Regions from separate parts of the Streptomyces sp. NPDC006643 genome, predicted to be linked through region 2. Evidence: riboswitches for the same ligand, from Rfam matches in the RefSeq annotation. Region 2 holds a riboswitch; the other holds the start of a gene.
What was found. A riboswitch is a leader RNA that binds a small molecule or an ion and turns the genes downstream of it on or off. The one in region 2 is predicted to bind glycine.
Positions count from the first base shown of each region.

Region 1: another riboswitch for glycine. It lies ahead of gcvP (aminomethyl-transferring glycine dehydrogenase); the one in region 2 lies ahead of gcvT (glycine cleavage system aminomethyltransferase GcvT).

Region 1 covers NZ_JBIAHA010000029.1:118,890-123,749, forward strand. Annotated here, with positions in the region: gene gcvP (aminomethyl-transferring glycine dehydrogenase) at 1-1,715, opposite strand, end outside; glycine riboswitch at 1,898-1,995, opposite strand; gene ACFYNU_RS32630 (PRC-barrel domain-containing protein) at 2,108-2,503, shown strand; gene ACFYNU_RS32635 (DNA polymerase IV) at 2,524-3,945, opposite strand; gene ACFYNU_RS32640 (MerR family transcriptional regulator) at 4,001-4,567, opposite strand; gene ACFYNU_RS32645 (bifunctional nuclease family protein) at 4,753-4,860, opposite strand, start outside.
Region 2 covers NZ_JBIAHA010000003.1:249,407-254,266, reverse strand. Annotated here, with positions in the region: gene ACFYNU_RS06105 (enhanced serine sensitivity protein SseB C-terminal domain-containing protein) at 1-53, opposite strand, end outside; gene ACFYNU_RS06100 (enhanced serine sensitivity protein SseB) at 185-934, opposite strand; gene ACFYNU_RS06095 (AAA family ATPase) at 1,088-1,762, opposite strand; glycine riboswitch at 1,920-2,017, shown strand; gene gcvT (glycine cleavage system aminomethyltransferase GcvT) at 2,177-3,340, shown strand; gene gcvH (glycine cleavage system protein GcvH) at 3,432-3,809, shown strand; gene glyA (serine hydroxymethyltransferase) at 3,826-4,860, shown strand, end outside.

The sequences.
Region 1 (4,860 bases), on a different contig from region 2:
GCGTTGGGCTGGAGCGACACCGCGTCGTACCCGGTGACCTCCGCCAGGCGCTCCTCCAGCTCGCGGATCAGCGTGAGATAGCCCTGCGCCTGGTCGGCCGGCGCGAAGGGGTGCAGCGCGGCGAACTCCGGCCAGGTCACCGGCTCCATCTCGGTGGTGGCGTTGAGCTTCATGGTGCAGGATCCGAGCGGGATCATGCCGCGGTCCAGCGCGTAGTCACGGTCGGCGAGCCGGCGCAGATAGCGCAGCATCGCGGTCTCGGAGCGGTGCTGGTGGAAGACCGGGTGCGTGAGGTAGTCGTCGGTGCGCAGCAGGGCGTCGGGCAGCGCGTCGCGGGAGGTGGCGTCCAGCGCCTCGATGTCACCCGTGACGCCGAAGGCGGCCCATACAGTGGCGAGCTGGGCGCGCCCGGTGGTCTCGTCGCAGGCGAGCGAGACGAGGTCGGCGTCGACGAGGCGGAGGTTGACCCCGCCCTCGCGCGCGGCGGCCACGACCTCGGCGGCGCGGCCGGGGACCCGTACGGTCAGCGTGTCGAAGAACGCCTCGTGCACGATCTCGACGCCGCCCGCGCGCAGGCCGTCGGCGAGGACCGTCGCGTAGCGGTGGGTGCGCTCGGCGATGGCGCGCAGTCCGTCGGGCCCGTGGTAGACCGCGTACATTCCGGCCATCACGGCGAGCAGCACCTGCGCGGTGCAGATGTTGCTGGTGGCCTTCTCGCGGCGGATGTGCTGCTCGCGGGTCTGGAGCGCCAGCCGGTACGCCTTGTTGCCGTCGGCGTCCACCGAGACTCCGACGAGCCGTCCGGGCAGGCTGCGGGCGAACTTCTCGCGTACGGCCATGAAGCCGGCGTGCGGTCCGCCGAAGCCCATGGGGACGCCGAACCGCTGAGTGGTGCCGACGGCGATGTCCGCGCCCAGCTCGCCGGGCGAGGTGAGCAGGGTGAGGGCCAGCAGGTCGGCGGCGACGGTGACGATCGCGCCCAGCTCGTGGGCCTGCTCGACGACGGACCTGATGTCCCGTACGGCTCCGGAGGCACCCGGGTACTGGACGAGCACACCGAAGACACCGCGCTCGGCGATCTCGGCGGGAATCCCGTCGGACAGATCGGCGACGACGACGTCGACCCCGGCGGGCTCGGCCCGGGTGCGGATCACGGCGACGGTCTGCGGCAACGCGTCGGCGTCGACCAGGAAGACACCGTCCTTCACCTTGCCGACCCGGCGGGCCAGCGCCATGGCCTCGGCGGCGGCGGTGCCCTCGTCCAGCAGGGAGGCGCCCGACGTCGGCAGACCGGTCAGATCGGCGACGACGGTCTGGAAGTTGAGCAGCGCCTCCAGGCGGCCCTGGGAGATCTCGGGCTGGTACGGCGTGTACGCGGTGTACCAGGCCGGGTTCTCCATCACGTTGCGCAGGATCACCGGCGGCGTGAAGGTGCCGTAGTAGCCGAGGCCGATCATCGGGGCCAGGACCTGGTTGCGGTCGGCGAGACTGCGCAGCTCGGCCAGCACCTCGGCCTCGGTGCGCGCGTCGGGCAGCCGCAGGGCCTCGGCGCTCTTGATCACGTCGGGCACCGCGGCGGCGGTCAGCTCGTCGAGCGAGCCGTAGCCGACCTGCGCGAGCATCTTCGCCTGCGCGGCGGCGTCGGGGCCGACGTGGCGCCGCTCGAAGGGGGTTCCTCGCTCAAGCTGCGAGAGCGGTGTGCGGTGGGCTGTCATACGGGAGGCCTCCTGGTCTGGCGCGACCTGCGAGGGGCACCGACACACGGGTGCCCGGACGGCCTCCCCCTCTGTCATCAACCTGAGAGTTTCACCGGTCCACCTCGCACGCGAGGCGAACCGACTTTCACCGTCGGTGAGAGCGGATGCCGTCCGACACCTGCTCTGCTTTCCAGAGTGACCTCGTCCATGCGGTACGGGGGCCTGAGAGTTTCCGGGGAGGATTTGCTCCTTCGGCGCCTCCGGCAGTCTCACCGGACGGCTCTCCCGCACGGGGTCGACAGCCGTTCACCAGCCTACCAGCGAGCTTTCACATCGGACTTCGAGTGGCCGATACCCCGGATGTGCCCTTTCGTAGGGTGAGGGAGCATGTGCGACCAGTTGGAGGGACCGTGCAGACCGACATCGATCCGCGCAGCCTGATCGGCCGCAAGGCGTACGACCGCGACGGGCACAAGATCGGCACCGTCGACGAGGTGTATCTGGACGATGCCACGGGCGTGCCGGAGTGGGCGGCGGTACGGACCGGACTGTTCAGCCGGGACGCGTTCGTGCCCCTGGCCCCCAGCACCTACCGCAACGAGTCCCTGCACGTCCCGTACGAGCGCGGCCTGATCAAGGGCGCCCCGGACTTCGGCGTCGGCCGCCATCTCTCCCCGGACCAGGAGATCCAGCTCTACCACCACTACCGGCTGGCCCTCCCGGAGCCCGCGGCCCCGGAACAGCCCTCCCGCCCGGCCGACCGCGACTTCGGGCGCGTGGCGGGCCGCGACGACCCCGCCGAGTAGCCCGCCGCCCGCGCCGGCCGTCACTCCGGCCGGTTCTCGATGTCCGGCGATACGGCCACCAGCGGCAGCGGCTGCGACAGCTCCAGGTCGGGATCGTCCGTACGGAAGGTCCGCACCCGCCCCGGCGCCACCGACGTGGGCTCCTCGAACCGTACGGTGACCCGCCCCACGCCACTGCCCTGCACCCACCCCGCGCCGAACTCGGCGTGGCGCACGTCGTGCCCCGCGGGCCAGTGCCGCTCGGCGGCCACCTCGTCCCCTGATTCCGGCACCGGCGGCGGACCCTCGTCCACGACCTCGTCCGCCGTGTCCTGGGCGGCCTCCGCGTCGCCCTCGCCACCGGCCGTGTCCGCCGCGTCTGCCGCGTCCGCCGCCGCCTGTGCGAACAGGTCCTCCTGCGTGTAGTCGGTCAGCCCGGTGACCCCCACCCCCAGCAGCCGCACCCCACCGGTGGTGTCCAGGGACTCCAGCAGCCTCCCCGCCGCCTCCCGCACCACGCCCGGGTCGTCCGTGGGCCCCCGCAGCGTCTCGGAGCGGGTCAGCGTCGAGAAGTCGTACCTCCGCACCTTGAGGACGATGGTCCGGCCCGAGTGCCCGGACTCCCGCAGCCGCCGCACACATCGCTCGGCCAGCCGGTCGACCTCGGTCCTGACCCGCGTCCGGTCGTGCAGATCGACGTCGAAGGTGTCCTCGACGGAGACGGACTTGGTCTCGCGCTCGGCGACCACCGGCCGGTCGTCGTGCCCGGACGCCATCCGGTACAGCGAAGTGCCGTGCGCCTTCCCGACGAGCCGCACCAGCTCGTCCTCCCCGGCCTCCGTCAGATCGGCGATCGTGGTCATCCCGGCCCGCCGCAGATGCTCACCGGTGGCCGGCCCGACCCCGGGCAGTGTCCGTACGCTCATCGGCCCCAGCAGCGCGCGCTCGGTGCCCGGCTCGATGAGCACCAGACCGTCGGGCTTGGCCTGCTCGGAGGCGATCTTCGCCAGCATCTTGGATCCGGCGAGACCCACCGAGCCCGTCAGGCCCGTCACCGCCCTGATGTCCCGCCGCAGCCGCTCGCCCGTGGCGCGCGCCGATGCCGAGTCACCGGCCGAGCCGCCCGCCTCCAGATCGACGAACGCCTCGTCCATGCTCAACGGCTCCACCAGCGGCGACAGCCGGCCCAGCAGCTCCATCACCTGCTCGCTGACCGTGCGGTAGAGGGAGAAGCGCGGCACAAGATACGCGGCGTTCGGCGCGAGCCGCCGCGCCTGCGCCATCGGCATGGCCGAGTGAATCCCGAACCGTCTCGCCTCGTACGACGCCGTCGCGACGACGCCGCGCGGACCGAGCCCCCCGACGACGACCGGCTTTCCGCGCAGGCTCGGCTTCGCCGCCTGCTCGGCGGCGGCGAAAAAGGCATCCATGTCCAGATGCAGGACGGTCGGCGCGGCTCTCACCCCACCGATGCTCCCCTACGCCACTGACAATCGCCCGGGACCCCGGCCCCGGCGCTCAGACGGCCCGGTCACGGCGCCGGCGGGCGAGTTCGTCGGCGGGGTTGTGGCCGATGAGGGTCTCGCCGGTGTCGACGCGCTCCCCGTGCAGCTGGGAGAGCGCCGCCTCGACGTCCCGCCACACCACACCGACCGCGATCCCGAAGATGCCCTGACCGCCCTGAAGGAGGTCCACGACCTCGTCCGGCGACGAGCACTCGTACACCGTCGCGCCGTCGCTCATGAGCGTCATACGCTCCAGGTCGGCCGCCCCCCGGTCGCGCAGGTGCTGGACCGCCGCCCGGATGTTCTGAAGGGCGACACCGGTGTCCAGGAAGCGCTTCACGATCTTGAGAAAGACGACATCGCGGAAGCTGTACAGCCGCTGGCTGCCGGATCCCTTCGCGGGGCGCACACTCGGCTCGACCAGCCCGGTGCGCGCCCAGTAGTCCAACTGGCGGTAGGTGATGCCCGCCGCCGCGCACGCGGTCGGCCCCCGGTAGCCGACCGTGTCGGTCGTGGGGTCGGACGTCCTGCCGTGAAGCGGGTACGGGCCGTTCGCCGTACCGTCGCCGCTGCTTCTCACACCGACCTCCGTCCTTGACCTGCCCCGTCGACGGTAGGCAGTCCCTCCGGGTGCGTCAACGATCGCCACGCTAGGCACGCCGAGTGATAATCACCCTGAGGGTGGTTTACCGTGTCCCGCGGCCGGGAAAGGCTGGTCGGATGCGCGGACGGAGTCCGGTATGACGGTCATGGACCGTTCAGCACTCACTGGCTGTTGGTCCCGAAATCCTCCGGAGAGATCTGGTCGAGGAATTCGCGGAACTTCTCCACCTCGTCCTCCTGCTCGTCGGGGATGGCGATACCCGCATCGTC
Region 2 (4,860 bases):
TGGCGCAGCATGTGCTCGACCTGCCCCGTCGCCGCGGTGCCTGACGCGCTCACTCTTGGTCCCGCCCCTCGTCGATCCACTGTTTGGACCGGCCTCCCCCGCTTCGGGCCCGAGCCGGCCAGGCCATCAAACCAGCTTAGACCGGCGGGTCATGGCCGGTTCCGGGGCCGGTCGCGACGGCGTGTTACCCGGGCGGGGCGGCGACGCGCTGGTAGAAGGGCCGCACCCGCTCCAGCATCCAGGTGCCGACCGGGTCCTGGGTGGCGTCGAGCAGGACGAGATTGACCGGCCAGCCGACGTGTACGCGGCCGAGCGCCCGGCCGAGCGCGTCCATGGGCGCGTTGCGTTCGGCGGCCTCCCAGGAGGAGAGCTGCACGCCGACGAAGAGCACCGGGGGCTCGCCCTCGATGCTGGCGAGGCCGCGGCGGGCGGAGAGGATGACGCCGGACGCCTCGAACTCCTCGGCGGCGGCGGTCAGGAAGTCGACGGGGTCCTCCTGCCAGTCCGGCTCGAAGAGCCGCACCCGTCCGCCGCTCGCGGGGCCGTCCAGCGGCGTACGGCCGACCCGGCACAGCTCCGCGACGGCGGGCGGCGGCAGCGGGGCGCCGACCGTACCGCCGGGGTTCACGGCGATGCCGAGCCGCGGGGGCAGGCCGCGGGCGAACTCACGGGCCGGGGCGACGGTGAAGGCCATGTGCGCCCCCACGCACTGGAGGTACTGCTGCTCGGAGCTGAAGACGGGGACGTACGGCACGCCGTCGATCTCCATGGTGGGCAGATCGAGACCGGGGCTGTCGGGCCCGCCGCCGTTGGGCAGCGGTATCCAGAGCTGGCTGCGTCCGAGCACCTCGACGAGCCGTCCACCCGCGGCGTCGTTGCCGAGCGAGGCGGCGAGCACCTCTTCCAACTCGTTGCCCGGCCATGCTGTGTTCACTGCGCTCTCCCGCTTCTCGCCACTGCCCGCCGCGGAAACCCTAACGCCCGGAAAGCACTGCCGCGGCGACCGGTCGCGCGCGGGCCCGGCCCGGCTCCCGGGCCGCCGCCGGCACCCGGTGGGGTGCGCCCGCGTGAGCGTGGGGCGTGGCGCTCAGGACGCCGGGAAGTCGATGCGCTCCAGCGCCCCCGCCGCGTCGCGGTCCAGGAGGACCGCCGACGAGCAGCCCGGCGGCAGGTGGCCGGATTCCGCCGACGCGACGAGGCGGGAGACCGCGCGGCGGTGGCGGGCGAAGGCGTAGCCGGACACCCCGCGGCCCCGTTCGCGCTGGCCGGCGCGGGCCGTCTTCGGGGTCACGTCGAGCAGGATCAGATGGAGCCGTCCGCCCCGGCGACGGGCCTCGCGCGCCAGCCAGCGGCGGACCCACGCCTGCGTGCCGCAGTCGTGCACGACGACGCTCTCGCCGGAGCGCAGCGCCCGCCGTAGCCCCGCGTAGTGCGCGAGACGTACCAGAGGGCGGTAGACGGCGTACGGCAACCGGGTGGGCAGTCTGCGCGCCCAGCGGTCGCGGGTGTCCTGCGAGTCGACGCCCCGTCCGCGCGCCGCCCGGCCGATCAGCGTGGACTTCCCGCTGCCCGGCAGACCCGAGACCACGACCACGTCGCCGTCGCCGAACGCCAGGCGCCGGGGGCCCCGCGGCCCCCGTTCCCGCAGGTCGCGCACGACCGGCCGGACCGCCGCCAGGGCCTTGCGGGGGACCGCTGCCGGCTGGGCGGGCACCCCCTCGGTCGTCGCGTACGCTCCTGCACGGGACCGCTGCAACGTCATCGCTCTCCCCCTGTCGGGTCCATCGCCGTGGCCGATGACCCTTGCCCACCAAGTGTAAAGAACTGGTAATACGGCACCAAGCCTTTTGCTGATCACCGCCCTGTCGGCCGAGGCCGACGCGTGCGATGATGTGCGCGCCAACTCCATAACGGCCGTTCGAATCCGCGCGGGAGAGTCCCGGTCACCGTTGGTGCCGGGCGCCGAAGGAGCAAGTCCCTCCCTTGAATCTCTCAGGCCCAGTACCGCGCGGACGAGGCAGATCTGAAAAGCGAATCGCCGTCAGGCGCTTCCACCCAAGGTGCAAGTCACGACCTCCGTATGCGTACGTGTACGTACACGTCGTGATGAACCTCTCAGGTTCCGATGACAGATGGGGAGGATCGTCCTCTCTGTCATGCCCTGGGAGCCACACCTATGAGCAATACGTCTCACACCCCCGCCCCCGAAGCGGCCGGTCCCGACGCGCCGCGCCTCACCGCGCTCGACGCCGTGCACCGCTCGCTGGGCGCCACGATGACCGACTTCGCCGGCTGGGACATGCCGCTGCGCTACGCCAGCGAGCGTGAGGAGCACCTCGCCGTCCGGACGAACGCCGGGCTCTTCGACCTCTCCCACATGGGCGAGATCACCGTCACCGGCACACAGGCGGCCGAGGCGCTGGACTACGCGCTGGTCGGCAACATCGGCACCCTCGCCGTGGGCCGCGCCCGCTACACCATGATCTGCCAGGAGGACGGCGGGATCCTGGACGACCTGATCGTTTACCGGCTCGACACGCACGGCGACCCCGAGTTCATGGTCGTCGCGAACGCCTCCAACGCGCAGGTGGTGCTCGACGAGCTGACCGGCCGCGCCGCGGACTTCGACGTCGAGGTGCGCGACGACCGCGACGCGTACGCGCTGCTCGCCGTCCAGGGCCCGAAGTCGCCCGGCATCCTCGCCGGGCTGACCGACGCCGATCTGGCCGGGCTCAAGTACTACGCCGGGCTCCCCGGCACCGTCGCCGGGGTGCCGGCCCTGATCGCCCGTACCGGCTACACGGGTGAGGACGGCTTCGAGCTGTTCGTGGAGCCCCGGCACGCGGAAGGGCTCTGGCAGGCACTGATGGCCGCCGGCGCGTCCGCCGGGCTCGTACCCGCCGGGCTGTCGTGCCGCGACACCCTCCGTATGGAGGCGGGGATGCCGCTGTACGGGCAGGAGCTGACCACCGGACTCACGCCCTTCGACGCGGGCCTGGGCCGGGTCGTCAAGTTCGAGAAGGAGGGCTACTTCGTGGGCCGTACGGCGCTGGAGGCCGCCGCCGAGCGGGCGGAGACCGCGCCGCCGCGCAGGCTGGTCGGGCTCGTCGCCGAGGGCCGCCGGGTGCCGCGCGCCGGATACCCGGTGGTGGCGGACGGCGCGGTGGTGGGCCAGGTCACCTCGGGCGCCCCGTCGCCGACACTGGGCCGGCCGATCGCCATGGCCTACGTGGACGCGTCGCACACGGCGCCGGGCACGGCGGGCGTCGGGGTCGACATCCGGGGCTCGATCGAGCCGTACGAGGTCGTCGCGCTGCCCTTCTACAAGCGCCGGAAGTAGCTCCCGCCGGCCGGGGCGTACCGCGCCCCGCGTCTCACTCCGCAAGACACATGTTCCTCACCACTCCCCCGCGTACAGGAGAATTCACGACATGAGCAACCCCCAGCAGCTGCGCTACAGCAAGGAGCACGAGTGGCTGTCGAGCGCCGATGACGGCGTGTCGACGGTCGGCATCACGGAGTACGCGGCGAACGCCCTCGGCGACGTCGTGTACGCCCAGCTCCCCGCGGTCGGTGACACGGTGACCGCGGGTGAGACCTGCGGCGAGCTGGAGTCGACCAAGTCGGTCAGCGACCTGTACTCCCCCGTGACGGGTGAGGTCACCGAGGCGAATCAGGACGTCGTGGACGACCCCTCGCTGGTGAACTCCGCACCCTTCGAGGGCGGCTGGCTGTTCAAGGTGCGCGTCGCGGAGGAGCCGAAGGACCTGCTCTCCGCCGACGAGTACACCGAATTCTCCGGCAACTGAGACCCCAGGGACTGTGATGTCTTCGAAGTCGCTCCTCAACTCCTCCCTCCACGAGCTCGACCCCGACGTCGCCGCCGCCGTCGACGCCGAGCTCCACCGCCAGCAGTCGACGCTCGAAATGATCGCGTCGGAGAACTTCGCCCCGGTCGCCGTGATGGAGGCGCAGGGCTCCGTCCTGACCAACAAGTACGCCGAGGGCTACCCGGGCCGCCGCTACTACGGCGGCTGTGAGCACGTCGACGTCATCGAGAACATCGCGATCGACCGGGTGAAGGCGCTCTTCGGCGCCGAGCACGCGAACGTGCAGCCGCACTCCGGCGCGCAGGCGAACGCCGCTGCGATGTTCGCGCTGCTGAAGCCGGGCGACACGATCATGGGTCTGAATCTGGCCCACGGCGGTCATCTGACCCACGGCATGAAGATCAACTTCTCCGGCAAGCTCTACAACGTGGTCGCCTACCACGTCGACCAGGAGACCGGTCAGGTCGACATGGCCGAGGTCGAGCGCCTGGCCAAGGAGTCCCGCCCGAAGCTGATCGTGGCCGGCTGGTCCGCGTACCCGCGCCAGCTCGACTTCGCCGCGTTCCGGCGGATCGCGGACGAGGTCGACGCGTATCTGATGGTCGACATGGCGCACTTCGCCGGTCTGGTCGCCGCGGGTCTGCACCCCAACCCGGTGCCCCACGCGCACGTCGTCACCACGACCACGCACAAGACCCTGGGCGGCCCGCGCGGCGGTGTGATCCTGTCCACGCAGGAGCTGGCCAAGAAGATCAACTCGGCGGTCTTCCCCGGGCAGCAGGGCGGTCCGCTGGAGCACGTCATCGCGGCGAAGGCGGTGTCCTTCAAGGTCGCGGCGACCGACGAGTTCAAGGAGCGCCAGCAGCTCACGCTGGACGGCGCCCGGATCCTCGCCGAGCGCCTGGTCCAGGACGACGTCACCCAGGTCGGCGTCTCGGTGCTGTCCGGCGGTACGGACGTGCACCTGGTCCTGGTCGACCTGCGGAACTCGGAGCTGGACGGCCAGCAGGCCGAGGACCGGCTGCACGAG